DNA from 3 places in the Pyramidobacter sp. YE332 genome. Region 1 is predicted to be linked to each of the others. Evidence: riboswitches for the same ligand, from Rfam matches in the RefSeq annotation. Region 1 holds a riboswitch; each other region holds the start of a gene.
What was found. A riboswitch is a leader RNA that binds a small molecule or an ion and turns the genes downstream of it on or off. The one in region 1 is predicted to bind cobalamin.

Region 1 (9,613 bases):
GCGCGCCTCGCCGCCGACGGCGAGATCGCCGACAACAGGGGGCGGACCGTCAACTTCCGTAACGCCCTGCTCTTTTTCACCGTCACCGGCACGGACCGCGATCCGCCGGTGCGCGAACTGCTGCGGGACGGACTCGACGGCGTCTATTACTTCGAGGACTTTTCGCTGCGGGAGCGCCGGGAACTGCTGACACTCCGCCTGCGGGAACTGCAAAGAGAGCTTGAGGAAGAGCAGATCGAACTGTCGTGGGACGAAGCGACGCTCGACGCCGTCACGGCCGGTTTCGACCGCGCCGAGAGCGGCGCTCATCCTGTTGCCGGGTATATGGAGCGGACCGTCCTCGCCGATCTGGCTGCGAAAAAACTACTCGGCCGGTTGCGTCCCGGCGCGCGCGTCGTCATAAGGACCGGCGGCGCGGATGTCGTTTCCTGAAAAAGGGTTTCCATTTAAGAGGATAGGAGATTATAATGAAAAAAGTAGTCATTGCGCTGGGCGGCAACGCCCTTGGAAACACGCCTGAGGAGCAGAAGGAACGCGTCAAGCACTCCGCGCGTTCCATCGTCGATTTCGTTCAGTCCGGCGTTCAGGTGCTGGTGTGTCACGGCAACGGCCCGCAGGTCGGCATGATCAAGAAGTCGATGGATATCGCCGCCAAATCGGGCGAGAAGCTGCCCTACGTGCCGTTCCCGGAGTGCGGATCCATGAGCGAAGGCTACATCGGCTTCCACCTGCAGAATGCCATTGGCAACGAGTTCCGCGCCAGGAAGATGAACGACAGCGTCGCCACTCTCGTGACGCAGGTCCAGGTCGACGCTTGCGACCCGTCTTTCCAGCGCCCGACCAAGCCGATCGGCACCTTCATGAGCAAGGAAGACGCCGACAAACTGGCAGCTGCGGGCGTGGCCGTGGCCGAAGACGCCGGCCGCGGCTACCGTCAGGTCGTCGCCTCTCCGGCGCCTGTCCGCATCGTCGAGGAAGAGGCCGTCCGCAAGCTGCTCGACCAGGGCGTGACCGTCATCGCGGGCGGCGGCGGAGGAGTGCCCGTCGTGGAGAAAGACGGCGTGCTGAAGGGCGTCGACGCGGTGATCGACAAGGACTTCACGTCGGTGAAGCTGGCCGAGACGATCGACGCCGACGTGGTGGTGATCCTCACCGCCGTAGAAAAAGTGGCGATCCGCTTTGGCACGCCGGATCAGCTGTGGCTCGATAAGCTGACGGTGGCCGAAGCCAAGAAGTACATCGAGGACAAGGAGTTCGCCGAAGGTTCCATGCTGCCGAAGATCAGAGCGGCCATCAAGTTCGCCGAGTCGAAACCGGGCCGCAAGGCGCTGATCACGTCGCTGGAGAAGGCGAAGGAAGGTCTGGAAGGCTCGACCGGCACCTGGATCCAGGCGTAGCGCCGCGGGCCTTCGGGACGCCGGAGGCACCGGCAAAAGGGGGAGGACAGATGACTTCCCGGAAAAATCCCGGACAGAGGAAGCGCGTGGAAATTCAGGAATTTTACCGCACGGCGTCCCGCGAGGGCGTCGCGACTTATTTCGAAGTGCAGTCGGACAGCGCGCCGACCAAGCCGCTGCTGCACAAAAACAGCCGTTTCCTCTACGTCCTTTCGGGAAAAGGCACGATCAGGATCTACGACAAAGACTATGCGATGGAGCCGGGCGCGGTCATCGCCCTACTGCCATGGGAAATTTCCGAAATCGTCGAAGTGAAGGAACCGCTGTGCTATTACCTGCTGATCTATCCGTTCGAGTTTCTGAATTTCATCGTCAAAAACCAGTTCAACATCGAAAACGAGAAATTCGACATGGTCACGCTTCTGTATCGCTACGGCGGCGTGCGCGTCCCGGAGCAGGAGCGTCCGCGCGTCAGGGCCCTCTTCGACGAGATCCGCCGCGAGATCGAACCGGTTTCCATCGCAACGTCCGCCGTCCGCCAGTCGTGGTCCGAGCTGTACCTGACGGCGAAGCTGGTGGAACTGGTCGTCCTCTACCTGCGCTTGGCGCAGGACCAGGAAGAACGTTCCGACGGACAGGCCCGTCTTGAAAAAGAGGAAGAAAGCTGTTCCCCCCACATTTTTCAGTACATGTACCTGAATCTGCACCGCAAGCTGACGCTTCAGGACCTGAGCCGGATCTATTTTGTCAGCGAAGCGTCGCTTTCCCGCTACATCTTCAAGGTGACCGGGCTCGGTTTTTACGAGCTGCTTCAGGAAATGAAGCTGTCGAAGGTCACGTTTCTGCTGCTGCACACGAATATTTCCCTGGCGGAGATCGCCGACATCCTCGATTACTCCGACATATCGCATCTGTCCCGCGTCTTTTCCGACCAGCAAGGGATCGGAGCGCAGCAGTTCCGCCGCTGCTACCGGAACAATCCCGGCGTCTCCATGGTTTTGCCCGCGCCGAAAGCCGGCAAGATCATCGAATACATATATCGGAATTTTGCGAGCGATCTTACCGTTTTGGACGTGGCGGAACAGTTCAATGCCTCTCCCAGGATGGTCAACGAATCCCTGGTCTACATCGTCGAGATGAACTTTACGAATTTCCTGAATTACCTGCGCATCCACGAGGCGGCGAACCTGCTGCTTCGCACCGATCAGTCGGTGACGGATATCGCGTTTCAGGTCGGCTACAATTCACTGCGGAGTTTCAACCGTAACTTCCTGAAATGGCTGAAAGTTACGGCCAGCGAGTTTCGAGAGCGAGTGACGGAACAGAAAGACACGGTGGACATCGGCCACCTGTTTCGTTCGTCCAGAGAGGAGCAATCATGAAGTTTGAAATGCCTGTCTTTGCGTGCCCCGACTTCGCCGACGCGAAGTATCGGGAAGCGGGCGAAGTGAAATGCGCGAAAGTCGAGAAGAAAGGCGTGGCGCCGCGCGGTTTTTATCTGACCACCCATCTGCCAACCTTTTATCGCTGCAACGGAACGTGGCAGCTGCCGGAGCACAATTCGCTGAACTGCGTGGCCGTGCTCAAAGAGGGGAAAATCGCCGTCACGGAGATCCGCGACCTCGAAGTGGGGGACGAGGTCGTTCTGGGGCGCGCGACCGACGGCTCCGAGGGCGTCCTCGTGTACAAGGAAGGCTTCCCCGAAAGCGTTTACGCCACGCCCGGCCGCGCCGTGGAGACCGCCTACACGACCGATTACGAACAGCTGTTCGCGCAGCTCGAATACGAGCGCGACAACGGAGGCTACATCGTTTGGGTGCTGGGGCCGAGCGTCGTCTTCGACTACGACACGCGCGTCGCCCTCAACCACCTGGCCGAGAACGGCTACATCAGCTGCATGATGGGCGGCAACGCCATGGCTACGCACGACCTCGAGGGCGGTTTCCTCGGCACCGCGCTGGGACAGAACATCTACACGCAGGAAAACCAGCCGATGGGGCACTACAACCACCTCGACCTGCTCAACGAAGTGCGCACGGCCGGCTCCACGAAAAAATTCATCAACGAAGGCCACGTCAAAGACGGCATCATCAAGACGCTCGTCTCGATGAACGTGCCCTTGGTCCTCGCCGGCTCGATCCGCGACGACGGCCCGCTGCCCGAAGTGATCGGCGACACCGACAAGGCGCTGACGGAGATGAAAAAGCACCTCGACAAGGCCACGCTGATCATCGGCATCGCCACGATGCTGCACAGCCTTTCCGTCGCCAACATGGCGTCGAGCTATCACGTGCGAAAAGACGGCGCCATCACGCCGGTCTACATGTACACCATCGACATCACCGAGAACGTCACCAACAAGGTAGTCGCGGCCCGCGAGCGCATCGCCGTCGTGCCGATGAACACCAACGTCCAGGACTTCGTCGTCAACTGCGAACGCGCGCTGATCGGCGCCGTCGCCCGGGAGCAGGTGGAGGCGATGGAAGTCCCCGCCGAGGAATTCGTCGTCGTCAAAAACGCGCAGCGTGAGGAGGCGGGCAAATGAATTTCGAAATGCCGAAATATCGCCACCCCGATTTTGAGCAGGAGTTCCTGAAAAACGCGCCCAACTGCCGTCTCGAAACCGTCGAGCGCGACGGGATCAGCCCCCGTCGTTACCACGCCCTGTCGGTCTACCCCGAGTATTTCAAGATCAACGACAAATGGGTACTGGCGACGCAGAGCCGCATGGACACCGTCTGCGTGGCCCGCGACACGCCCGGCCGGGAGCGCGTCGAGATCGTCGAGTTCCGTAACCTGAAAAAAGGCGACAAAGTCGTGATCGGCCGTACCGAAGACGCCAGCGAAGGCATCTACGTGTGGACGCAGGGCTTCCTCGCCGAAACCGCGACCTCCGACACCTTCGCTTTCCGCGAAGGCCGTTCGCGCGAGACCGCCTACTCGCTCGACTACGACACGCTCTACGAAGTGCTGCGGCACGAGCGCGAACACCGCGGCTACGTGACGCTCGTCATCGGTACGGCGCTGGCCCTCGACCAGAACTCGCGTCTTGGCCTGGAGCGCCTGATCCGCAACGGCTACGTGCAGGCCGTCTTCTGCGGTTCCGAAACCGCCGCTTTCGATCTCGAGCGCGGCGTCTTCGACACGTCGTGGGGACAGAAAATCTTCGAACACGAGCAGAACAGCACCTACAACCTCTACGACACCATCAACCTCGCCAACTCCTACGGTTCGCTGGAAGCGCTCGTCGCCTCCGGCAAGGTCAAAGACGGCTTCGTCAAGGCCTGCGTCGAATGCGGCACAGCTCTGGTCATGGCCGGCACCATCCGCGACCGCCTGGCCCTGCCCGGCGCCTGCAACAACGTCTACGCCGCTCAGAACGCCATGCGCGTCCACGCCCGCAAGACCTCGACCATGATCATGATGTCAGCGATCCTTTACACCATCGCCACCGGCAACATGACCCCCTCGTACAACGAGTTCGACGGCGTCGTCCGTCCCGTCTACATGTATACCGTCGACGTGCAGGAATTCGCCGTCAACAAGCTGTCCGACCGCGGCACCGTCACGGCCGTCAGCATGGTCACCAACACGCAGGATTTCGTGCGCAACCTCGACCGCGCGCTGAACAGGCCTCAGGATTGATCCGCGGCGATAAAAACTGCCCCGCCTTTCTCGCTTGCCGAGAAAGGCGGGGCAGTTTTTATCGCCGCGGCGAATGATGAAAGAAATGGCTTTTGTATTCGGTATGGCTCCGTCTAAAAACGGGCGAGACGCTCCGCTTTCGGGACGATGACGATCCAGGCGCCGTCGTGGCACTGGCGCAGCAGCTCGATCATGTCCCGGCGTTCGAGCGAGAGGCAGCCGGCGGTGGTCCAGTGGCGGCGGGATTTGACGTGGACGAAGATGGCCGACCCTCGTCCCGGCACGGTGGGGTCGGAGTTGTAGCCGACGGCCATGGCGTAATCGTACTGATAGTAGTCGGCCAGGTGTTCGCCGTGGATTTTTTTCGCGCTCTCCACCCAGGTGTTGTAGATTTTCGGCTGGTTTACGTCGTCGGCCCAGTAGGAGGAGGGCGTCACTGGGCGCCATTTCATGGCCGTGCCGGGGTTGGGCTTGTTGCCGAAGGCGTGCAGGATCGGGAAGGCGCCGACGGGCGTCTTTTTGTCGCCCTCGCGCTTGTTTTCCGTCAGCCCCAGCTTGCCGTAGCCGCACGGCGCTTCCAGCGTCTTTTGCCAGGCGCCGGCATCGCTTTTCTTCCACAGGGTCAGGGTGCGGTCGACGACGAGGATGATCTCGCCGGTTTTCTGCGCCGTCCGCGTGGCCGCGAGCAGCTCGCGCAGATCGGCGCCCATGGCGGGCGCAGCCAACGCCGCGGCGGCGAAAAGCGCCGGGAAAATTTTTGCAAGAATACGTTTCATAACGAGCGACCTCCCCTTCGGAATGATCCCATTTGGTGAGCCAAGCATAGCACAAAAACGCCGCGCTGTCTGCGCGGGTCCCGCTTCAGTCCCGTCCTGCCTCAGGATTTGACAGGGGGCCTGGAGGCGCTTAAAATATGTGAAAATGGAACGTCGCCGGGCGTCGGAAGCAGGTGAAAATCCTGCGCGGCCCCGCCACTGTAACCCCTGACGAAGCGGTATCACGCTCACTGAAGGCTTTCGGCCTTTGGGAAGGGCGCCGCGGAGGACGATGGGGAGTCAGGATACGCGCCGGGCGACGCGAAGGAAGGCTTTTGCGCGGGCGAAATCTTTTCAGGGCAGCAGATATCACTGTCTCTAAAGGCACGGCCGCGGACCGTGTCTTTTTTTATGCCCGCGTTTTCTATAGAGGCGAGCCGGCGGGGGCCGGGTCACGTTTTTTTGCGCAGGAGGTTCACAGCATGAAAAAGATTCTTCGCAGCTTTTTTGCGGCAGCCGGTTTACTGGCCATAACCGCGGCGTCCTTCGCGGCGGAGACCGTTTATCCCGTAACCGTCGAGAACGGCGACCGCAAGATCGTCTTCGAAAAAGCGCCCGAGCGCGTCGTCACCAACGGCGACAGCAACATCATTGAACTGATGTTCGCCCTCGGCCTCGAAAGCCGCATGGCGGGCTACGCGGGATTCCCCGAGTACGGCGGTCAAGTCTCGCCGGAATACCGGGAGAAGCTCAAGGCGATCCCCGTTGCCGCGCCCGGCTACATCACGCTGGAAGCGCTGCTTGGCACCGATCCCGACTTTTTCCTGTCGGGTTACAACTACGGACTTGACATCCCCGGCAGCACGGCCGGCGGTGCCATCACGCCCGAAGAGCTGGAAAAGCACGGCGTCAAGAGCTACGCCATCACCGAGTCGCTGATCCACGTGATGAAAAAGCCCATCGTCAGCCTCGAGGACACCTACGCCGACCTGACCAAGCTGGGCGTGATCTTCGACGCGCAGGACAAGGCGCGGCAGGTGATCGACGGCATGAAAGCGCGCGCCGCGGCGGTGGAAGCCAAGCTGTCGCAGCTCGACTTGGCCAAGCCCTTGAACGTGTTCATCCATCCCACCTGGAGCGCCCCCGATCAGCCTCCCCGTTCCAACGGCGCTCAGGCCATGCCCAGCGCTCTGGTGACGATGGCGAAGGCGCGCAACATCTTTGCCGACGTCGACGGCAGCTGGATCAAGGTGACGTGGGAAGAGGTCGTCGCGCGCAATCCCGACGTGATCCTGCTGCTGGAAGCCGGTACGACGAACGGCGAGGAACGTAAAAAGCTGCTGCTCGAGAATCCCGCGCTGCAGGGCGTGAACGCCGTGAAGGATGGGCGCGTTTACATCATTCGCATCGAAGACGCCTATCCCGGCCCCCGCGCCATCCGCGGCCTGGAACTGATTTCCAAAGCCTTTTATCCCGAACTGTTCAAGTAGCTGAAAGAAGCTTTTCAGGAGGCCTGCCGTTGCGTCCGTAAGGCGTGCGCGCAGAAGGACGGACGGCGCTCCGTCGTGCGTTGAAAAAATGCAGGCCCTGTTCTCGTGGAACGATCCGCGGAGCAGGGCTTTTTTCGCAGCCTTTCGGGGCCGCGTCGCTTTGTCATCTTATTTGAATCGGAGGTCCTATGATGAGGAAATCGCTTCACGTCATTTTTGCGGCGCTGCTGAGCGCCGTTTTTTTCGCCGCAGCCGCAGGCGCGGCAGAAACGGTTTATCCCGTAACCGTCGAGAACGGCGACCGCAAGATCGTCTTTGAAAAAGCGCCCGAGCGCGTCGTCACCAACGGCGACAGCAATATCATCGAGCTGATGTTCGCGCTTGGTCTTGAAGACCGGCTCGTAGGTTATGCGGGATTCCCCGGCTCGAAACACCAGGTTTCCCCCGAATACCGCGAGAAGCTGGCGAAGATCCCCGTGGCCCAGGAAGGTTACATTGCGCTGGAAACTTTGCTCGGCGCCAATCCCGACTTTTTCCTGTCGGGCTACAACTACGGCCTCGATATCCCCGGCAGCACGGCCGGCAACGCCGTCACGCCCGAAGAGCTGGAAAAGCATGGCGTCAAGAGCTACGCCATCACGGAATCGCTGATCCGCGTGATGGACAAGCCGCCTGTGACGCTGGAAGATACCTATAACGACCTTCGCACCCTGGGCGTGATTTTCAACGTGCAGGATAAGGCCGAGGCGGTGATCGCCGGCATGAAAGCGAGAGTCGCGACCGTAGGGGAAAAACTTGACGGCGTGAGAGAAAGTCCGCGCGTGTTCATCTTCCGCAGCTTCGGAACGCCCAACGAAGACGTGCCTCGCTCCTGCGGCGGACAGGCCATGCCCAGCGCTCTGCTCCGCTTGGCGCATGCCGCCAACGTCTTCGACGACGTGGAAAGCAGCTGGATCAAGGTGACGTGGGAAGAAGTCGTCGCCCGCGATCCCGACGTGATCCTGATCCTCGAATACCGCGCCACGCCGGAAAACGAAAGCAAGGCCATGCTGCTCGACCATCCCGCGCTGCAGGGCGTCAAAGCCGTCCGCGACAAAAAACTGATCTACATGTCGGTGGACGAAGTCTATCCGGGTCCGCGAGCCGTTCGCGGACTGGAACTGATCGCTCGCGGGCTGTATCCCGCGATATTTTAAGTGAACCGGTTCTTTGTCAAACGAGATCTGGCGCCGCTGCTGATCCTCTTGACGATCCTGCTGTTTTTCAGCGTAACTCTGGGAGTATCGATGGGGACGGCGCCGCTGCCGTTCCGGCATGTGTGGGGCATCATCCTCCATCAGATGTTTCCGGACTGGCAATGGTTCGGGGCGGAATGGCCGCGCAACGAAGTCGGTATCGTCTGGATGATCCGTTTCCCGCGCGTGCTGCTCGGCGCTGTCGTCGGCGCGGGCCTTGCCACCGCGGGGGCGGTGATCCAGTCGCTGGTCCGCAATTCGCTGGCCGATCCCTATCTGCTGGGGATTTCTTCGGGCGCATGTGCGGGGGCGGTGTTTGCCATGCTCTTCATGACGCGGGTTTTCGGCATCGCTCTGACCGGCATGTCCGGAGTCTCCGCGCTGGCCTTTGCCGGTGCGGCGTTGGCTTTCGTGCTGGTTTTCGCCATAGCGCGTCAGGGCAGCGGCCTGACGCCGGTGCGGATGGTCCTGTCGGGACTTGCCGTGTCGTACGTGTTTATGGCCGTGACCAATTTCATGGTCTATCTGGAACAGCGCAACGGCGCCGAATCGGCGATGTTCTGGATGCTCGGCGGGCTCGGCGGCGCAAGATGGGATCGTCTGCCGTTGCCTTTTTTCGTGCTGATCGGTTCTCTTGCCCTGTTCATCGCCCAGTCGCGCCCGCTCAACGCCTTGCTGCTGGGCGACGAGAACGCGGCGGCGCTCGGCGTGGACGTGACGAAATTCCGCCGTCTTCTGTTCACCGCCACTTCGGTGCTGACCGGGGTGATCGTAGCGGTCAGCGGTTCGATCGGTTTCGTCGGACTGATCGTTCCGCACGCCGTGCGGCTGCTGGTCGGTTCCGACCATCGCCGCCTCCTGCCGGTGGGGGCGCTCGCGGGAGCGAGCTTTCTGATCTGGACGGATGTGTTCGCGCGCACCGCTCTGGCTCCGCGGGAGCTTCCTCTGGGCATCGTCACGGGCTTTATCGGCGCGCCGTTTTTCATCTGGCTGCTCAAAAGCAGCGGGAGAACCCCGCGATGAAGCTGACAATCGAATCGCTGCGCTGGGGAGTCGGAACCGCGGATATCGTGAGCGGCGCCGACTTGAAA
Region 2 (9,613 bases), 170 kb from region 1:
GAAAAATGTTCCACGTGGAACGCTAAAAACGTTTCCTCTTTTGCCGCAGACGGCGGCGATTTTTTCTTCACGCCGCGACATCCTGGCGGTGGACTTTGCGCGGCTTTCCCCTTAAACTGACGATAGGTGCAAACGATCCCGATCTGCAAAGGAGGTCTTTCTCATGCGCGATTTTGTCTTTTCCTATCCGACCGTCACCTATTTCGGCGCGGACGCCGCCGTCCGCGCGCTGCGGGCCGAACTCCCCAAGTACGGCCGTACGGTGATGCTCGCCTACGGCGGCGGCTCCGTCAAAAGAAACGGCGTCTACGGTACGGTCATGAAGCTTCTGGGCGAAGCCAATAAAGACGTGGTCGAGTTCAGCGGCATCATGCCCAACCCGACGTACGCCAAAGTCCGGGAGGGCGCGCGCCTGGCCCGCGAGAAGCGCGTCGACCTGATCCTCGCCGTCGGCGGCGGTTCGGTGAGCGACTGTTGCAAGGTCGTGGCCGCTCAGGCCCTGACCGACGAAGACCTGTGGGAGATGAAGTTCCGCTTTCAGGCCGCCCCGGCGCAGTTCATCCCCCTCGGCGTCGTCGTTACCGTGGCCGGTACCGGCTCCGAGCAAAACGACATCGCCGTGATCACCAACGAAGAGAAGAAGATCAAGGGCAGCATGACCGGCGCGGCGCCGTCCTTCGCGGCGCTCGATCCCGCCTATACGCTCTCCGCGCCGAGGGCGCAGGTCCTTTCGGGCGCGTTCGACACGCTCTCGCACTGCATGGAGAGCTACTTCGGCAAGCCGCTCGACGACAACCTCACCGACGAGATCGCCGAGGCCATGATGCGCCACGTCATCCGCAGCACGCGCGCCCTCGTGAAAGATCCGGGCGATCTGCGCGTGCGCGGCGAGCTGATGTGGGCGGCGGCCGTGAGCGAAAACGGTCTGCTCAAGATCGGCAAAGTCACCGACTTTCAGGCCCACCAGATCGAGCATCAGGTCGGCGCGTACACCAACTGCAACCACGGCATGGGGCTGGCCGTGATCCAGCCGATCCTCTACCGTCACCTCTACAAGGCCGCGCCGCAGCGTTTCGCGCGCTGGGCGAAAAACGTCTGGGGCGTAGCCGACCGCGGCGACGACCGCGAGACCGCGCTGGCCGGCATCGCCGCGCTGGAACAGTTCGTGATTGACGTCGGCCTGCCCAACAGCTTCCGCAAGATGGGCATCGCCGACCGCTCCTTCTACAACGCCGTCGCCCGCAGCACCAACATCAAGGAAGGCTGCTGCCGCCAGCTCACCGTCGGCGAGATTTTCGACATCCTCACCGAATGTTATTGAGCCGGGCGCAGTCAGTTTTAAACGGAACCGACTGCGGAGAAGCGGCGAAGCGGAGAAAAGCGAAAATTGAATGATCAATTACAGAAAAAGAGTCGATGATCAACGTGACCATCGGCTCTTTTCATTGCTCAAAGAATCCCCTGACGGTCGTCGCCCGTCAGGGATTTGTGTCGGTTGTCGTCTTCGTTTTCGCTTTTCTCCGTGTCTTCGTTTCTCCGTTGCGTTCTTAGGTTACTTGGTGCCGTCGGGACGGAGGAAGGGGCCTTTCCAGATCAGACGGCTCCACTCTTCGGGATAGGTTTTGTACTCCATGTTGGTGCCGTTCAGGCAGTATTTGGCGAAGAGACGGTTGCCCAGTTCGTTCCAGCCCTTGTGGCGGGCGACGGCGTTGCCGCAGGCGTAGTCGGTGATCAAGTCGAGAGCTTTGTCGCTCTGGCCGTTTTTGATCAGCTCGGCCGCCTGCTTTTGAATCTCGTGCGCCTTGACGTAATCGGCTTCCATGAGGGGCGTGCGGTAGTCGATGATCTCCTTGCGGATGTCCTGGTAGCGCAGTTCGGCGATGTGCTGCACGCGGATGCACTCCCACCAGGCGGACTTGGGGTCGAAGGGGCCTTTGCGCGTGCCGGTGGTGAAGGGCTCGGGCAGAGCTTTCATGCTGGCCCAGAAGGGCGTCAGATAGGTGGTGTCGGCGGCGCCGTAACCGAACCAGACGATGCCGCGCACGGCTTCGGGCAGGGTGGGATCGACCTCGCAGATCTGCACGTAGGTGTGGCGGTAGTCGTTGATGGCGCGGGGGAATTCGTTGTCGTTCCAGCCCAGTTTGATCTCTTTGCGGTAGCGGTTGGGATTGCCGTAGGGACCGGCGGCGGGGCCTTTGCTGAGGTCGAACTCGGTGCCTTCGTACCAGTCGCCGTAAATACGGAACAGGTCGGCGACGGTGACGGGTTTGTCGGGCTTGACCGACTTGGGGAAATAGTGGGCGTAGGGATCGAGTTTGAGGGAGGGTGCGAAGAGGGTGAGCGCGCGCCATTCGCGCAGCGCGGAGTAAAGGCGCAGCGTGGGATAGAACACGTCGGCGGGGCTGAAGCTCTTCATGTTCACGTCTTTGGCGTCGATGAAGCCCTGCTCGACGGCGTACTCGACCATGCCGGGAGCGTAGGCGACGTTTTCCGTATCGGTCAGGTCGAGTTCGCGCAGACGGGCGCGGTTCGCGGCCACGAAAATCTCGTCGTCGGGCACGCGCCAGGCGGCCCACATCTTGTTGCCGTAGGCTTCGACGATCCATACTTCGTCGCCGTCGGTGATCGGCATGGTCTCGCCGGCCTCGTACCAGCCGTATTCGTCGATCAGATCGCCGATGACCTTTACGGCCTCGCGGGCGGTGCCGGCGCGTTCGAGGGCGATGTCCTGAACGATATGGCAGTTCGTCATGCCGAAAGCGTTGGTTTCCATGACTTCCAGCACTTTTTCGCTGCGTTTGTCGTCGGCGGTCATCGTCATGGTCGATTCGCCCATGGCCAGTCCCTTGTCGTTGAGGAACGAGTAGCGGCTGGTCAGATACTGATTGGTCTGCGGAACTTCGGGGATTTTGCCGATCACGCCGGGATCGGCGCCGGCGTCGCAGCCTTTGCCTTCTTTGAGCAAAAAGCGCTCAGCGCCCGCTTCATGCGACGCGGCGGGAATCAGGTGCAGCTGAAACGTGTCCGACATGGAGTCGCAGGAATGCGAAACCATGGCGTGCCCCGTCGCGGACACATTCTTTCCGACGCCAAAAACGGTGCAGCCCAGAGCCGCTTCACAGGTGATTCCGATCAGAAGGAGCAGAACGCTTAAAAATTTCTTCGACATTGCATTGCCTCCTTTTCGTTTTGTGAAACAAGGTGCAATGAATCTAACATATATTTTATGAATATGTCAAGAAGCAGCGCTTCATCGTTTCCCGTTGAATAGAGACCGTACGGTCCCGTCCTTTTCACAGGGCTGTGCCGCAAACCGCGCGACGCATGTTTATGCGAGTCCTGTCCCCACGGCGCCGAAACTCTGCGTCAGTTCGCGGCGAAGCTCTTCAGCGCCGCGGCGATGCGGCGTACGCCTTCGGCCATCTGGGCGTCGGTCTGGCGCGCGAAGGTAAGGCGCAGCGAGAAGTCTTCCCCTTCGTAGTTGGGTGTGAAACACACGCCGGGGAAAAAGGCCACGTGCCAACGATCGCGGGCGCGCACGGCGAAGTCCATGGCCGAGACGCCGTCATGCAGGCGGCACCACAGGAACATTCCCCCAGCGGCGTTTCCCACGTCAGCCATCCCGTTGGGATCTGTGCGCTCATCAATCCAGTCAAAAGCTGGTAACGTCGCTTCAGATCGCGGCATAACTCGGCGACGTGAGCGTCGAACTGAGGATGTTCGAGCACGCGCGCGGCGGCGCGGTGGAGCAGGGCGGGATAACACAGCGCCGTGGCCTTGAGCGTCATCACGGCGCGCTCGACCAGCTCGTCCGGCAGCACCAGCCAGCCGATGCGCATTCCCGGCGCGATGGTCTTGGAGAGGCTGCCCATGGAGATCGTGCAGTCGGGCGCCAGCGAATGATAGGAAGGCGGCGGCGCGGCGTCGAAGCTCAGCTCGCGATAGGGATCGTCCTCGACGATGAAGAAGCCGTACCGGCGCGCGATCTCCGCGACGGCGCGGCGGCGTTCGGGCGAGGTGCAGCGCCCCGTGGGGTTCTGAAAGTTGGGGATGACATAAAAGAAGCGCGGCCGGCACTTTTGCGCCAGGCGTTCGAGCTCGTCGGGCAGCGGCCCGCCGGCATCCATGGAGACGCCTGCGAGGCGCGCGCCGGATTTGGTGAAGCAGTCCAGCGTCTCCGGGAACGTGGGCGTTTCGCTCAGCACCGTGTCGCCGGGATCGATAAATAACTGGGCGAGCAGATCGGCGCCGCCGGTGCCGCCGTTGGTGACGACGATCTGTTCCGCCCGGATGCCGGCGCCGCCGTCGAGGCGGTTCTGGCGTTCGGCCAGGGCTTTGCGCAGTTCTTCGTCGCCCTGCGAACCGGGGTAGGCGAGTATCTGCGGCTCCTCGGCGAGCAGCTCGTCGAGGACGGCGCGCAGCAGGGCGCGAGGATAAAGATCCGCCGCGGGCTGTCCTGAGTTGAAGAAGATCATGTCCTTCGCGTCGCGCAGATGAAAGGCGTCCATCATGCAGCGGCGCAGGTTCTGGGCGCGGTGACTGAGTCTGTATTCCATGGTCAGGCCTCCTGACTGGGTTTTTCAAATTTGCGCCATTATAACATTTTCATACCGGCTTGATAAATATCCAGCGGAGAAAACTCGTGGCTCTTCATGCGAACGATCCGTGCTAGAATAAAACAAAAAGGAAGACGAGCGCGGCTTGCGCCGCGCGGGATCTGATGAAAAAGGAGAGATTCTGATGACTTTGAAGAAGATCGGTTTTGTCGGGCTGGGCGTGATGGGGAGAGCGATGGCGGCGAACCTGATGAAAGCCGGTTTCGAGCTGACAGTCTATAATCGCACGAAAGCTTCCGCCGAAACGTTGCTGGCATCCGGCGCGGCATGGGCCGACAGCCCCGCCGCGGTGATGCGCGCGGCCGAGGCGGTGATCACGGTCGTCGGCTATCCGCGCGACGTGGAGCAGGTCTACTTCGGCGAAAAAGGTCTGTTCGCGGGCTTTGCTCTGGGCAAGCTGGTCATCGATATGACCACCTCGTCGCCGCTGCTGGCCGCGAAAATCGGCGCCAAAGCGCGGGAGCTGGGCGGCGAGGCGCTCGACGCGCCCGTTTCCGGCGGCGACGTAGGGGCGCGCGAGGCCAAGCTGACGATCATGGCCGGCGGCCCGGAAGCGGCGTTCAAGCTGGCGGAGCCGCTGTTCGCCGCCATGGGCAAAGAATGGAGGCTTCAGGGCACATGGGGCGCGGGGCAGCATACCAAGATGGCCAACCAGATCGCCATCGCGTCCAACATGATGGGCGTCTGCGAAGCGCTGGCCTACGCGCGCACGGCCGGGCTCGATCCGCAGTCGGTTCTGACCAGCATCTCCGGCGGCGCGGCGGGCAGCTTTTCGATGAGCAACTTGGCGCCGCGCATGCTGAAGGGCGATTTCAAGCCCGGGTTTTACGTCAAGCACTTCATCAAGGACATGGGCATCGCCCTCGACTGCGCGCGGGAGATGAAGCTCGACCTGCCCGGGCTGGAGCTGGCCGACAAACTTTACCGCCGCCTGGCTGACGAAGGCGGCGAAAACGACGGTACCCAGGCGCTGTACAAACTGTATCTTGCTTCGCGTGCCTAGTTCCTTCGCAAACGACCCCCGGCGTCGCGGCAGTGGCACCGGACGGGCCATTGGGACGCTTTCCCTGGACAATGCTGCGGGTAAGCCACGCTTTCTTTGACGCTGGGAATGAGGATTCCGGCGGTGTGCGCTTTCACAAGCCCGCTTTTCCGTTTCTTTGCCGATGCCTCATCGGAGTTGACTCGTTTTTGACTTTCAACCTCCTTCATCTCGATCCGTCTGCCCTTGGAAACACCCCAGATCCGCCCGGTCGACGTTTCACGCACCTCAACCGTCGTTTGGGCCATCCCGAGGCAATCGTCCGCCGCCGGAACGTACCGACGACCTCCGTAGGAGATCATGCCGCCGTGATCCGTCCTGCGAGATTCGCGACGCGCAAAGAGAAAATCCAAATCGACTTTTCCTTCCGGCTTCACATAAACGTCCTCTCCCTCAGCCGGATTGACGGCAAACTTCCGATTGTGCCTGGCGATGAGCTTGGGCAAAACCTCGTTGGCCGCCGTGATATCCGAGACGCCAAGCAGCCTCAGCTCCCCGGCAGCCTGTCCTGCATCGTGTTCCAAAGACGTTCGACACGCCCCTTCGCCTCCGGCGTCAAGGCAAAGATCTGCCCGATCCCAAGATCCTTCAGCCCCCGTCCGAAACAACTTAACGGCTCCTCCTTCCCCGCCTCATTCCCTTCATTTTCTTCATTCCCTTCGATCCGATCCTCATCATCCTGCGCCCGTGCCTTTGGAGAGCGGAAAATCGTATGCCGGTCGCTGTAAATCGCCATCGGCAGCCCATACCCCTCGATCCCCATCCCCAGCGCGGCGACATAGCCCGCCATACATTCGTTCTCAGTGAAACAGGCGCCAGTCACGATCCCCGTCGCATCGTCAATATAAGCGTGCAGCGTCGCACGCCCGTTCCCCCTGCCAAACCATTCAAACGACGTGGCGTCAGTCTGCCACAACATCCCCGCGGCCACCTTCCGCGGTCGAGAACGGTGAAGCTTCGGCCGCCGCCGCGCACTCTTCTTGCTCCTGATCCCCTCGTCCTTCAGAATGCGGACGACACTCGAACGACTGATCCCGATCCCCTCTCGTTCGTTCAGGCATTCCGCAAAGTGAGAGAAGTTGAAATCGTAATAGACCTCCTCATACGCCTTCAGCACCGACTCCCGAACCTCATCTCCGATCCTGCGCCGAGACGTTCTGCCGCGGTTGCCGTGAACAAGCCCCGCCGCCCCTTGAACGACGAACCTCTTTTTGATCCTGATGATTTGCCGTTGACAGAGCCCCAGCTTTTCCGCCGCCTCCCTGTTCGTCATGCGTCCGTCGACAAGCGCTCCGATAATCCTGATACGATCCAGTTCCTTTTGTGACAATGTCATTCGCTCCTGTTTCATGAACGGTATTATCTCAGAGTGACATTTTCTTGGAACAGTTATGGGGGACTTTATCACTGAACAACGACATCTCTTCTTTGTCGTCAATTGATTTTTTCACGAAGTTATATTAAACTCGCTGCATGGAAAGAATTGCGGAAAATGTGTCGCCGTTTCCCTTCCGTTCGGCGGAAACGGCGTAAATGGAATGGGGTGAAAATCCCCGCGCGGCCGGCACTGTAAGCGCGAGGTCACGCCGAAGCGCCGCCGTGGTATGGGCGCCGGGACGAAAGTCCGTCACTGTGGCTTCGCCATGGGAAGACAGGCGTGAACGCGGCAAGACCATCGTCTTCCAGAGCGCGAGTCAGGAGACTTACACATTTTCGAAAGAAGCGTTCGCCGTGCCCAAAGCGAGCGCCGAGTGCGCGTGAAAACGGACGCGCCGGTTTGTGTCCTTGCGGACGCAGCCGGCGTGTTTTTTCGTTTTCACTCTCCGGCCAAAGCGCCAAGAGCGCGGTTTTCCGCGCAAGCATACTTTGGAGGCAGACATGAAAAAGAGTTTTCTTGCGGCGTTGGCTCTGGCAGCCGTGCTCTGCGGCACGGCCATGGCGAAGGACGAGATCGTGATCTCTACGGGCGTCAACATGGTGGCGGGCAAATTCGATCCCATTCTCGGGCACGGCGTATGGGGGCCCGATATTTTTCACTGCCACCTGCTGAAGTCGGGAAAGGACAACGTGCTCGAAAAAGATCTGGCGATACGCGAGAAAATCAGCGGCGACGGTCTCAGCTACACGTATGAGATCCGCCGCGACGCAAAGTTCGCCGACGGCACGCCGCTGACCGCCCAAGACATCGTCTTCACCTACGAGAAGACCAAGGCCAGCGCTTCGGCCGCCGACCTGACGGTCATGGAGAGCGTGAAGGCCCTCGACGATTTCACGGTAGAATTCACGTTGAGCGAGCCTTCGTCGCTGTTCCCTTACGCTCTGAGCTTTGTGGGCATCGTGCCGGCGCACGCTTATCACGAAGCGTACGGCGACCGGCCGGTGTGTTCGGGAGCCTGGCGCGTCGTCGATTTCCAGAAAGATCAGCAGTTGATTCTCGAACCGAACCCCTATTATTACGGCACAAAATCGCCGTTCCGGCGTGTCACGATTCTCAAGATCGACGAAGACGCGGCGTTGGCCGCCGCTCAATCGGGGCAGCTGGATCTCGTCCTCGTCAATTCCGAGTACGCGCACTCGGCGGTGGAAGGGATGGAGCTGCTGAGCCTCGACGTCCTGGGGACGTTGGCGGTGAACCTGCCGGTCATTCCGGAGGGAACGGCCCCCGACGGAAGCAAGACGGGCAACAACGTGACGTGCGACCCCGCGATCCGCAAGGCGCTGGATATCGGCATCAACCGCCGGCAGCTGGTGGAACGCGCTCTGAACGGCATGGGCACGCCGGCCTGCTCGATTGGCAGCGACACGCTTCCTTGGGCGGCTCATATCGATTTTGAGGACAATCGCGTCGAAGAAGCCAAAAAGCTCCTCGAAGACGCCGGCTGGAAAGATACCGACGGAGACGGCATCCGCGAGAAAAACGGCGTCAAGGCCGAGTTCACCGTCACCGGCCGCAGCAACGATCTGGATCGCTACAATACGGTGGTGGCGCTGGCTGATAACGCCAAAGCTCTCGGCATCCGCATCATCGCCAGATCGGCGCCCTGGGCGGAATGCCGAAAAGCCCGCGCGGTCCCTACGTGTTGGAGCGTCGGCGCTCCCAGCCCCATGGACTTCAGACTGTATTACCATTCCTCCAACATCAACAAGGCCGTCATCAACAATCCGTCGTCCTACAGCAATCCCGACGTCGACGCGCTCATCGACCAGGCGATGCGCGCCACGGACCAGAACACGGCCAGCGCGTTCTGGAGCAAGGCCGAGGCCCGTGCCGCCGCGGACGTGCCGTTTCTGTACATCAGCCGTCCCCGGAACAATTATCTCGTCCGCAAGGGGCTACGCCTCCCCCCGCTGAATAAGATCCCCGTACGCAATCAGGGACTTTCGGTCGTCGAGAACATGAACGAGTGGTCCTGGGACGACTGAGGCTTTTCATGAAGTTCTGCCGAAAGGCGGAATTCAGCCATGCTTTCGTTTTTTCGACACAGGACAAAGGAAGGAGCTCCCGTTCCCGTGAATAAAAGCCTTCTGAAATATCTGAGCGGCTCGCTGACGCGAATGCTGCTCTTGCTTGCATCCGCTTCGATGCTCAGTTTCTTTCTGGTCACCGCCTCGCCGATGAACGCCGTCGACGCCTTTCTGGGCGAGATCAACGTCTCCGACGAACAGCGGGCCCACATCGAAGAACAATGGGATTTGGACAAGCCGCCGCTCCAGCGCTATGTGATCTGGGCAAAACGCGCGCTTCACGGCGATTTGGGCAGGTCGGTGTCGCTGCATCAGCCGGTTGCGTCGGTGCTGCGCGAGCGTTTCAAGGCCTCGCTGCTGCTGATGGGCACGGCATGGACGCTCTCCGGCGCGCTGGGGCTCGTTCTTGGCGTCGCCGCCGGCACGTATCGCGACAGCTGGCTCGATAAGATCGTCAGGACGTTCAGCCTCGTGCTGGCGTCGACGCCGA
Region 3 (9,613 bases), 260 kb from region 1:
TGCGACCGCGTCAACGAGCTGAATCCCTGGTGCTATCTGGCCATCGCCGACACCCTGTATGGCGCGAACAAGAACCTGAAGGGCGTGGAAAATTTCTATCGCGGTTCGATCAACCGTCTGGACCGCATCTATTACGAATAAGATTCACTGGCAATAAAATCAGGCGCCGAGACTCTTCAGTTTCGGCGCCTGATTTTACAGAATTCATGTCGCATTGGACGAGCGAAGGAGGAAAAAACATGAACGTGAAACCTCCCAAAACGGCATTCTTCGTACTTCTTTTCGTGTTTCTGCAGACCGGCAATATCGCCGCGGCGGAAAAGGAGCTGCTGTCCGTCGGTATGCCGGCCGACGCGAAGTCTTTCGATCCTCAGATGACCAGCGACACGGTCTCCAGCACTTATATGATCCAGATGTATGAGCCGCTGTTCGATTTTTCCCGCGACAAAAAACTGATCGGCCGCCTCGCCAAGAGCTGGAAAAAGCTGGATCCCCTCACCTACGAGATCACGCTGCGCAAAGGCGTCAAGTTCCACAACGGCGCGGAACTGACCGCGGAAGACGCCGTTTTCACGCTGCACCGCATGACGACGCCCAAAGCCGCGGCGGTCAGGGCCTACGGCGCCAACATCGATCCCGACGGTTTCAAGATCGTCGACAGGTACACGTTCCGGGTTAAAACAAAATCGCCCATGGCGGCTTTTCTTTCCTACCTGAACCACTCCTCCAGTTACGTCCTGAACAAGGCGGCGGTCGAAGCCGAAGGCGACGATTACGGCCGCCGTCCGATCGGGACCGGGCCTTTCAAATTTTCGGAAACGCTGGAAGGCGACCATGTCGCCTTCGAGCGCTTCGACGACTACTGGGACGCGAAGCCACGCTTCAAGAGCCTGATCATGCGCACGATCCCCGAACCAGCCAGCCGTGTGATTGAACTCGAAACGGGCAACGTCGACCTCATCTACGACATCCCCAACAGCGATTTCAGACGCCTTGAAAACGAAGGAAAAGTCAAGGTGTACCACAAGCCCGGGCTGGCGCTGACCTACATGGGATTCAACACGCAGACGCCGCCCTTCGACGACCCGCGGGTCCGCCGCGCCATCGCTCTCGCCATCGACCGCGAAGCCGCTCTGAACGTCGTTTACCACGGGCTCGGCGTCGTGCCGTCTAGCGTGCTGCTGCCGATCCACAACTATTTCCCCGCGCCGGTCCCGCCGGAATACGACCCCGACAAGGCGCGGAAACTCCTCGAAGAAGCGGGCGCGGCCGATTTGTCGTTTACGCTTTACACGAACGAAAGCAAGCAGCGCCGCAACTACGCCGAAATCATCCCGTCCATGCTCGCCGACGTCGGCGTGACCGTGCAGATCAACGTGCTCGAGTGGGGCAGTTTTCTCGAACAGCTGAAAAACGGCAATCTCCCCGTCTTCATGATCGGCTGGGGATCCAGCGTCAATCCCGATCCCGACGCCTACATCAAGACCGCCATGCACTCGCGCTTCGCTGGCTCGACCAACAGAGTTTGTCTGAAGGACAAGGAAGTGGACGAGCTTCTCGAAAAGGGAGCCGTGACCGAGGACGGCCCCGAACGCGCCGAAATCTACGCGCGCCTCTGCGAGCGTATCGACGAGCTGAACCCCTGGTGTTGTCTGGCCATCGCCGACACGCTCTACGGCGCCAATAAAAACCTTAGAGGCGCCAACGGCTTTTACCACGGCACGCTGAACCCGCTGAACACCGTCTTTTACGAGTAACCGCGACCTCGCGGCGCGCGCAAAAACGAACACGATCGTTTCGCCGACGGGCCTGTCCCACGAAAAAAACGCTGATCACTTCGATCAGCGTTTTTTTCATGTAAAATGTTTGGCAGAGAGCTGTGACCGATTGCTCAGGAGGGAAGGCCGGAAAACGCGCTGAAAAACACGGCGGGATGGCGCAAGAGGGGAAGGTCCGCGCTGTTCCCGCAAAAGACCGCGAAGCTTCAATGTGCCGGCGGATATAAAACGGCGCCCGCGCCGTCAAAAAGCTGTAGGGGAGGGAGAAAAAATGAATCTGGAGAGAGACAATATCGTCAGGTTGATATTTTATTACTCTGTGCCGGCGACAGTAGGCATGCTTGTCAATGCCGTCTATAACCTAGCGGACAGAATATTCGTAAGCTACGCCGTCGGCGCGGAGGCTTTTTCGAGCATGAGCGTCGCTAGCGCGGTCTTTTTGGTGCTTCAGGCTTTCGGCGTATGGATTGGCATCGGCGCGGCCTCTCTCATCGCGATCAAAATGGGAGAAAGACAGCAGCAGCGGGTCGAGGAACTGATCGGCGGCGCGCTGGTCGCCCTGGCGGCGACCTCGGCCATCGTCTTCTTGGGCGTATCCGCATTTCTTGACGAAGTGCTGTATTTTTTCGGCGCCAGCGGCAGCACCATCCCCTACGGCAGAGAGTATCTGACGGTGATCGCGCGGGGCCTGCCGCTGATGATCACAGGCACGGGACTGTATCACATAAACAGGGTGATCGGCTTTCCGGGGAAAGCGATGCTGTGCACGGCCGCCAGCGCGCTGCTCAACGTTTTCCTTGACTTCATTTTTCTCTTTCCTTTCGGCATGGGGATCGGCGGCGCGGCGCTGGCCACGGTGATCTCGCAGTTCGTGCTGCTGCTGTGCATGCTCCGGCTCCTGTCGAAAAAGGCGAAGTCGTGCCGCGTCGATCCGAAAGGTCTGAGACTGAAGTGTCGCGACGTGCTGGACATATACATCGCGGGACTCTCCACGTTTTTCACTCAGGTCGTCTCCTCGCTGATCGCCGCGGCTGCGAACAATCAACTGCTGCGCTACGAAAACTATTTTGCCGTCGGCGCTTACGGCGCCATAAACATCACGTATTCCATCGTTTTGATGCCCGTCTTCGGGATCGGACAGGGCAGTCAGCCGATCATCGGCTACAATTACGGAGCAAGAGCCTACGCGAGGGCCAGAGAAACTCTTTATAAGTCGATGTTCCTCGCCTTCGTCATCGGCATCGGCGGCTGGCTGCTCTTTCATCTTCGGGCCGCGGCAATAATGTCGGTCATCACCAACGGGGACGGACGGATCATGCCTTACGCCGCGGACGGTCTGGAAAAACTGACGCTGCTGTTTCCTCTCGCCACTGTCCAGGCGGTCGGGCAGGTGTATTTTCAGTCGATCGGAAAGCCGAAGAGGACTCTGCTGCTCAGCGTGCTTCGCCAAACCGTCTTCTTGATCCCGATGCTTTACATCCTGCCGAAGTTCTGTGGAACAGACGGCGTTTGGTACGCCATCCCCGTCGCGGAGTTCCTTTCTTTGCTCTGCACGGGCTCTTTTATCGCCGTGGAAAACTATCGGATGAAGAAATACTTGGGCTAGCAAGGCGCTCAGCCGACTTTCGGCACGATGCGGTCGTTCAGGCGCAGGGCCCAGACGGCGCCGTTTTCGTTGAAGCAGGGGCGCAGCTCCGACACGGCGAAGCCGCTGCGCAGCAGGGCCATGCGGCCGCGCACCATGCGTACGCTCATCGGTTTGCCGTCGTTGAGGACGGAAATGCCGCGGCCGTCCTTTTCGATGGTGACTTTCGCGCCTTCGCCGGAGCGGTAATGCCCGCAGGCCGCTTCGATAACTTCCGGTTCCCAGGGACAGTCGGTCCAGAGGTCTTCCGGCGGCGGCTCCCAGCCGGCGGCGATCCTGAGCAGCGCGTCGGCAATCAGGGAGACGGGGACGTTCTGCGTGTTGCACAGCACGATCACACCCCGGTCGAGTTCCGGCGACCAGGCGATGTGCGAGGAAACGCCGGGCAGGCTGCCGCCGTGGCGGTACACCGTGAGGTCGCGCATGAAGCCGACGCTCAGCCCGTAGCCGTAGAACTGATGATGCTTCGCCGCCACGCGGGGGCTTACCATGTCGCGGACGCTCCGTTCCGCGACGATCGCGCCCGCTTCGCCGCGGCCGCCGTTGAGGTACATGCGCAGATATTTTTTCAGGTCGGCCAGCGTGGATTTCATCGCGCCGCCGCCGTTGAGGACGAAGGCGCTGCGGTAAAAGTCGCGGTCGCCTTCGCTCACGCCGAGATCGTCGCTGTACAGCAGCGACGTGTCGGCGTCTTCGGAGGGACGCAGGAACTCGCAGGTGCTCCGGCCCATGCCGAGCGGCCCGAGGATGCGGCGTTCCACGTAGCGGGCGTACGATCCTTCGCCGCCGCAGCGGCGGACGATGTCGCTGAGGATGCCGTAGCCGTCGTTGCAGTAGCTCATGTATTCGCCGGGGCGTCCCAGCCGCGGCGCCGGCGCGTCCAGACCGCGCGCGACCTGTTCGACCGCCGCCTGGGCGACGCGGTCGTCGTAAGCCGTTTCCTGCGAGCGCGGATCGACGCCCAGTTTTTTCAGGAGGTCGGGCAGCAGCGCTCGCGGCATGGGGAAATAGCCGCCGCTGTGGCTGAGGAAGTGCGCCACGCTCACGGGCGCTTGCCCGCCGTTTTTGAATTCCGGGCAGTAGGCGGACGCCGGCACCTGCAGATCGACGAGCCCTTGCTCCGCCAGCTGCATCAGCGCCAGCGCGGTGAAAGACTTGGTCACCGAGGCCAGGCCGAAGATCGTGTTCTCGCCGACGGGCAGGCGGCGCGCCGCGTCGCGGAAGCCGAAAAATCTCTGATAGGCCGTACCGCTCCGATCGACGACGGCGACGGCAAGGCCGCGGGCGCGATGAGCCGTTATGATTTGTTCCGCATAGTCGCAGAAAGCGGACTCTTTCGTCCGAAAAGGATCTGTCATCGATGATTCTCCTTGAGAGCGTAAATTTTGAGGCGTGAAAACGGCCTTATTATAAACGAAGCGGGGCAAAACAGACGGCCAAGAGTCCCGTTCAGCCCGCCTTTGGGCGGCGGCTCGCGTGCCGGATAAAAAATACGCTGCGGAAGGGGGACAAAGCGACCCTTTCGCAGCGTATTTTTGTCGCCGTACGGTCAATGGCCGGCGGCGCTTTTTTCGCCGATGGAGGCGGCGATTTTGTTGGCTTCGGCGTCTTTGCCGAAGACGTAGACCATGAGGATGCGGCCGCGGCTTTCCAGCACGCGGACGTTGACCGGCTCGCCGTTCTGGACGAAATCCAGGCGCAGCGAGCCTTTTTTGTCGCGGCGGATGTCGTTCTTTTTCACGCCCACCGCGTCGGCCAGATTTTCGGCCACGCTCTTGACGGTGCCGCTCCGGGTGGTGGCGGCCTGGTCGACGATGACGGCGGCGCTCTCGTTCTGGTTGTAGATCAGGACCTGTTCGCCCTGTCTGAAGGACCAGCCCTCGGGGATCTCGACCGACAGATCGTAAAAATTGACGCTCATCGCCGCCAGAGGACGCGCGGCTGACAAGAAGAACAGCATCGTCAGCAGGACAACGTTCGACGCCAATATTTTTTTCATGCAAGACAGACCTCCTTTGCCGCCGGAGGCTTACGGACGCCTCCGGGAACCACGCCCTGATTCTAGCAGACGAAAAATGCCCGCACATGAGAGAAAACAACAATTCTTTGGACAGCCATGGCCGCCGCCGTTCGTTTTCTCTCTCGCGTCTTTTCGGCGGCGCGAAATACAACACTGAAACTTGAACCGTCTTTTTCCTTCCGAACGTTTCTTTTTGCCCTTTTGAGGTGGATTCGAGGGAATTTTTATTGTAGAATGAGAAGTCATGATATGCAGTTTCAGCCCGGGGAATTTGGTGAAAGACCAAAGCGGCCCCGCCACTGTGAGCGCGCTGCGCGCGAGTCAGGATACCGGCCTGAAACGGGGGGAACAGAGAGCGAATCTTGCGCGGGCGGGATTTCGCCGCGCAAGCGCGTTCTCTTCGCTGAATTTTTTCCGACAGCGGGGAAACGGGCAAAATTTTCAGCGTCAGGGAGGATTTGATTCATCATGGAAAAAGACCAGCAGAAATCTGCGCCGATCACTCCTGTCACCTTTGACGAGTTCAAAGTCCCCACGTACGAGGAGTGGAAGCAGGCCGCCGCAGTGGCTCTGAAGGGGGCGCCCTTCGACAAAAAAATGTTCACGAAGACGTTCGAGGGCATCACACTTCAGCCCATCTACACGGCCGCGGACGTGGAGAATCTGAAAGACTGCCATGCCTTTCCCGGAGCGCAGGACTTTTTGAGAGGCGTCAAGAGCGCGCCGCAGCACGATCGTCTCTGGGAGATCGCCCAGGGCGTCGATGCGCGCTGCCCGCGCCAAGCCGGCGAACTGGCCGCCGAGGAACTGAAAAGGGGCGCCACGGCCATCCACCCGGTGCTCGATTACTCCAGCACGCACGGTATGGACGTTCCCGCCCGCGAGCGTCGCGGCGTCAGCATCTGCGCGCTGGAACATCTGGAAAAGTTTTTCGCCGCCGCCGATCCGAGCGCGCACGAGCTGCACATCGCCGCCGGCGCGTCGGCCCTGCCGATGCTGGGTATGATCGCCGCCTGGTGCGAAAAGCACGGCGTCGCGCTTTCCAGCCTGAAAGGCTGCGTCGGCGCCGACCCCGTCGGCTCGTTGGCCCGCGACGGCTCGCTGAGCCGCTCGCTCGACAGCTTGTACGATGAGATGGCGCAGACGCTGCTCTGGGCCGAGAACCATCAGTGCGCGCTGCGCACGATCCTGATCCGCGGCAGCATTTACGCCAACGCCGGAGCGTCCGCCGTCCAGGAGACGGCCTGCGCGCTCGCCGACGCCGTCGCCGTGATCCGCGCCATGTCGGAGCGCGGCATTGCCCCCGACGCGACCGCCCACCATCTTCGCTTCGAAGTCGGGCTCGGCGCCAACTTCTTCATGGAGATCGCCCGCCTGCGCGCCCTGCGCGTGCTCTGGGCGCACGTGGCGCGCGCCTTCGGCTGCGAGGGCGAGAGCGCCAAGGTCAACGTGTTCGCCGAGACCTCGCCGTTCACCGCGACGGTCTACGATCCCTACGTCAACATCCTGCGCACGTCCACGCAGGCCTTTTCGGCCGCCGTGGCCGGCGTCGACGCCATGAACGTCAACTGTTTCGACTGGGCCGTCCGTCCCGCCACCGAGCAGGCGCGGCGCATCGCCCGCAACCAGCAGATCATGATGCAGACCGAGTTCAACTTCGACGCCGCCGTCGACCCCGCCGGCGGTTCCTGGTACGTGGAGACACTGACCCGCCAGGTCGAAGACCGCGTCTGGGAACTGTTCCAGAAAATCGAATCCGAAGGCGGAATCGTCAAGGCGCTGCAGTCCGGCCTGATCCAGAACGAGATCGGCGCCGTGCTCGCCGACCGCTTCAAGAAGCTCGCCACCCGCGCCGAACGCGCCGTCGGCAACAACATGTACGCCAACATGGCGGAAACGCCGCTCGACGTGCCCGCAAGCGACCTAGCCGAGTTCAAGGCCGCCCGCGAGGCCAAAGTGGCGGAGATCAAAGAACGCCGCTGCCCCGACTGCCTCGCCAAGGCGCTGAAAGACGTGGCCGAAAGCGCCAAATGCGGCAAGGGCGGCCAGGTCGTCCACGCCGCCGAGGCGTTCGCGGCCGAGGCGCTGCTGTCCGATCTGTGGAAAACTCTCGACGCCGCCGGCGCCTGCGAACTCAAAGTCGCGCCGCTTGAGCCGCACCGCTGGACCGAACAGTACGAAGCGCTGAGGAAGCGCACCGAAGACTACGCCGCCACAACCGGCGGCAACGTCAAAGTTTTCCTCGCCAACATGGGCCCCATCCCGCAGCACAAGCCGCGCGCCGATTTCAGCACGGGCTTCTTCGAGGTGGCTCGCTTCGAGGTGCTGAAGAACGACGGTTTCGAGACCGTGGAGCTGGCCGCCGAGGCCGCCGCGAAAAGCGGTGCCGACGCCGCCGTGATCTGTTCGACCGACGACACCTATCCCGAACTCGTGCCGCCGCTGGCCAAGCTGATCAAGGAGAAGCGCCCCGACATGACCGTGTTCCTCGCCGGCGCGCCCGCGCCCGAGTTCAAACAGAGCTATCTCGATGCCGGCGTCGACGATTTCATCCACGTGAAAGCCAACTGCCTCCAGGTCCTCACCGCCATGCAGAAGAAAAAGGGGATGTGCTAGAACCATGTATCAGAATCCTGATTTCACCAAGATCGCCTTCAAGGAAGAAAGCCGCGCCGAATCGCGTCAGGACTGGGAAGCGCGCGTCCTCAGGGAGACGGGCCGTTCCGTCTCCGAACTGTGCACGCGCACCATGGAGCAGATCGACGTCAAGCCGCTCTATACCGCCGACGACTACGCCGGCATGAACCATCTCGGTTCCATGGCCGGCATCCCGCCGTTCCTGCGCGGGCCGTATCCCACCATGTACGTCGCCCGTCCCTGGACGGTGCGCCAATACGCCGGTTTCTCCACGGCCGAGGAGTCGAACGCGTTCTACCGCCGCAACCTCGCCGCCGGCCAGAAGGGGCTCTCCATCGCCTTCGACCTGGCCACGCACCGCGGCTACGATTCCGACCACCCGCGCGTCGTCGGCGATGTCGGCAAAGCCGGCGTGGCCGTCGACTCGATCCTCGACATGGAGATTCTCTTCTCCGGCATCCCGCTGGGGCAGATGTCCGTCTCCATGACCATGAACGGCGCCGTGCTGCCCGTCATGGCCTTCTACATCGTCGCCGCGCAGGAACAGGGCGTCGACATGAAAGTCCTGAGCGGCACGATCCAGAACGACATCCTCAAGGAGTTCATGGTGCGCAACACCTACATCTACCCCCCCGCGGCCTCCATGCGCATCATCGGCGACATCTTCGCCTTCACCTCGCGCAACATGCCCAAGTTCAACTGCATCTCCATTTCCGGCTATCACATGCAGGAAGCCGGCGCCACCGCCGACATCGAACTGGGCTACACGCTGGCCGACGGCCTCGAGTACATCCGCACCGGCATGAAGGCCGGACTGGGCATCGACGATTTCGCGCCGCGTCTTTCCTTCTTCTGGGCCATCGGCAAGAACTACTTCATGGAAGTGGCCAAGATGCGCGCCGCGCGCATGCTCTGGGGCAAGATCGTCAAACAGTTCGACCCCAAGAACACCAAGTCCATGGCGCTGCGCACGCACTCGCAGACTTCGGGCTGGAGCCTGACCGCCCAGGATCCCTTCAACAACGTCACGCGCACCTGCGTCGAGGCCATGGCCGCCGCGCTTGGACACACCCAGTCGCTGCACACCAACGCCCTCGACGAAGCCATCGCCCTGCCCACGGATTTTTCCGCCCGCATCGCGCGCAACACGCAGCTCTACATCCAGGACGAGACAAAGGTCTGCAAGGTCATCGACCCGTGGGGCGGCTCCTACTACGTGGAAGCCCTCACCGACGAGCTGATCCGCCGCGCCTGGGCGCACATTCAGGAAGTCGAAAGCCTCGGCGGCATGGCCAAGGCCATTGACACCGGCCTCCCCAAGATGCGCATCGAAGAGGCCGCGGCCCGCCGCCAGGCCCACATCGACTCCGGCAACGAAAAGATCGTCGGCATCAATTACTTCCCGCTCGAGAAGGAAGACCCGCTCGACATTCTCGACGTCGACAACACCGCCGTGCGCCAGGCGCAGATCGCGCGCCTCGAAAAGCTGCGCGCCGGCCGCGATCCCGAAAAAGTGCGGCAGTGCCTCGACAC

Region 2: it holds a riboswitch for cobalamin, as region 1 does, so the genes downstream of both, RAH42_RS12765 (ABC transporter substrate-binding protein) here and RAH42_RS00600 (ABC transporter substrate-binding protein) in region 1, are expected to answer to the same signal.
Region 3: it holds a riboswitch for cobalamin, as region 1 does, so the genes downstream of both, RAH42_RS01785 (methylmalonyl-CoA mutase family protein) here and RAH42_RS00600 (ABC transporter substrate-binding protein) in region 1, are expected to answer to the same signal.

What each region holds. Positions count from the first base shown of each region.
Region 1 covers NZ_CP133038.1:117,261-126,873, reverse strand. Annotated here, with positions in the region: gene RAH42_RS00630 (AAA family ATPase) at 1-432, shown strand, start outside; gene arcC (carbamate kinase) at 468-1,397, shown strand; gene RAH42_RS00620 (AraC family transcriptional regulator) at 1,448-2,779, shown strand; gene RAH42_RS00615 (hypothetical protein) at 2,776-3,942, shown strand; gene RAH42_RS00610 (hypothetical protein) at 3,939-5,042, shown strand; gene RAH42_RS00605 (L,D-transpeptidase family protein) at 5,156-5,818, opposite strand; cobalamin riboswitch at 5,923-6,129, shown strand; gene RAH42_RS00600 (ABC transporter substrate-binding protein) at 6,280-7,287, shown strand; gene RAH42_RS00595 (ABC transporter substrate-binding protein) at 7,479-8,483, shown strand; gene RAH42_RS00590 (iron ABC transporter permease) at 8,484-9,545, shown strand; gene RAH42_RS00585 (ABC transporter ATP-binding protein) at 9,542-9,613, shown strand, end outside.
Region 2 covers NZ_CP133038.1:2,719,831-2,729,443, reverse strand. Annotated here, with positions in the region: gene RAH42_RS12795 (iron-containing alcohol dehydrogenase) at 164-1,321, shown strand; gene RAH42_RS12790 (C69 family dipeptidase) at 1,553-3,169, opposite strand; gene RAH42_RS12785 (PLP-dependent aminotransferase family protein) at 3,387-4,556, opposite strand; gene RAH42_RS12780 (NAD(P)-dependent oxidoreductase) at 4,741-5,619, shown strand; gene RAH42_RS12775 (hypothetical protein) at 5,616-6,182, opposite strand; gene RAH42_RS12770 (ISNCY family transposase) at 6,146-7,009, opposite strand; cobalamin riboswitch at 7,136-7,384, shown strand; gene RAH42_RS12765 (ABC transporter substrate-binding protein) at 7,537-9,081, shown strand; gene RAH42_RS12760 (ABC transporter permease) at 9,169-9,613, shown strand, end outside.
Region 3 covers NZ_CP133038.1:373,911-383,523, reverse strand. Annotated here, with positions in the region: gene RAH42_RS01810 (ABC transporter substrate-binding protein) at 1-141, shown strand, start outside; gene RAH42_RS01805 (ABC transporter substrate-binding protein) at 240-1,757, shown strand; gene RAH42_RS01800 (MATE family efflux transporter) at 2,050-3,384, shown strand; gene RAH42_RS01795 (serine hydrolase domain-containing protein) at 3,393-4,781, opposite strand; gene RAH42_RS01790 (hypothetical protein) at 4,973-5,422, opposite strand; cobalamin riboswitch at 5,666-5,796, shown strand; gene RAH42_RS01785 (methylmalonyl-CoA mutase family protein) at 5,912-8,059, shown strand; gene scpA (methylmalonyl-CoA mutase) at 8,064-9,613, shown strand, end outside.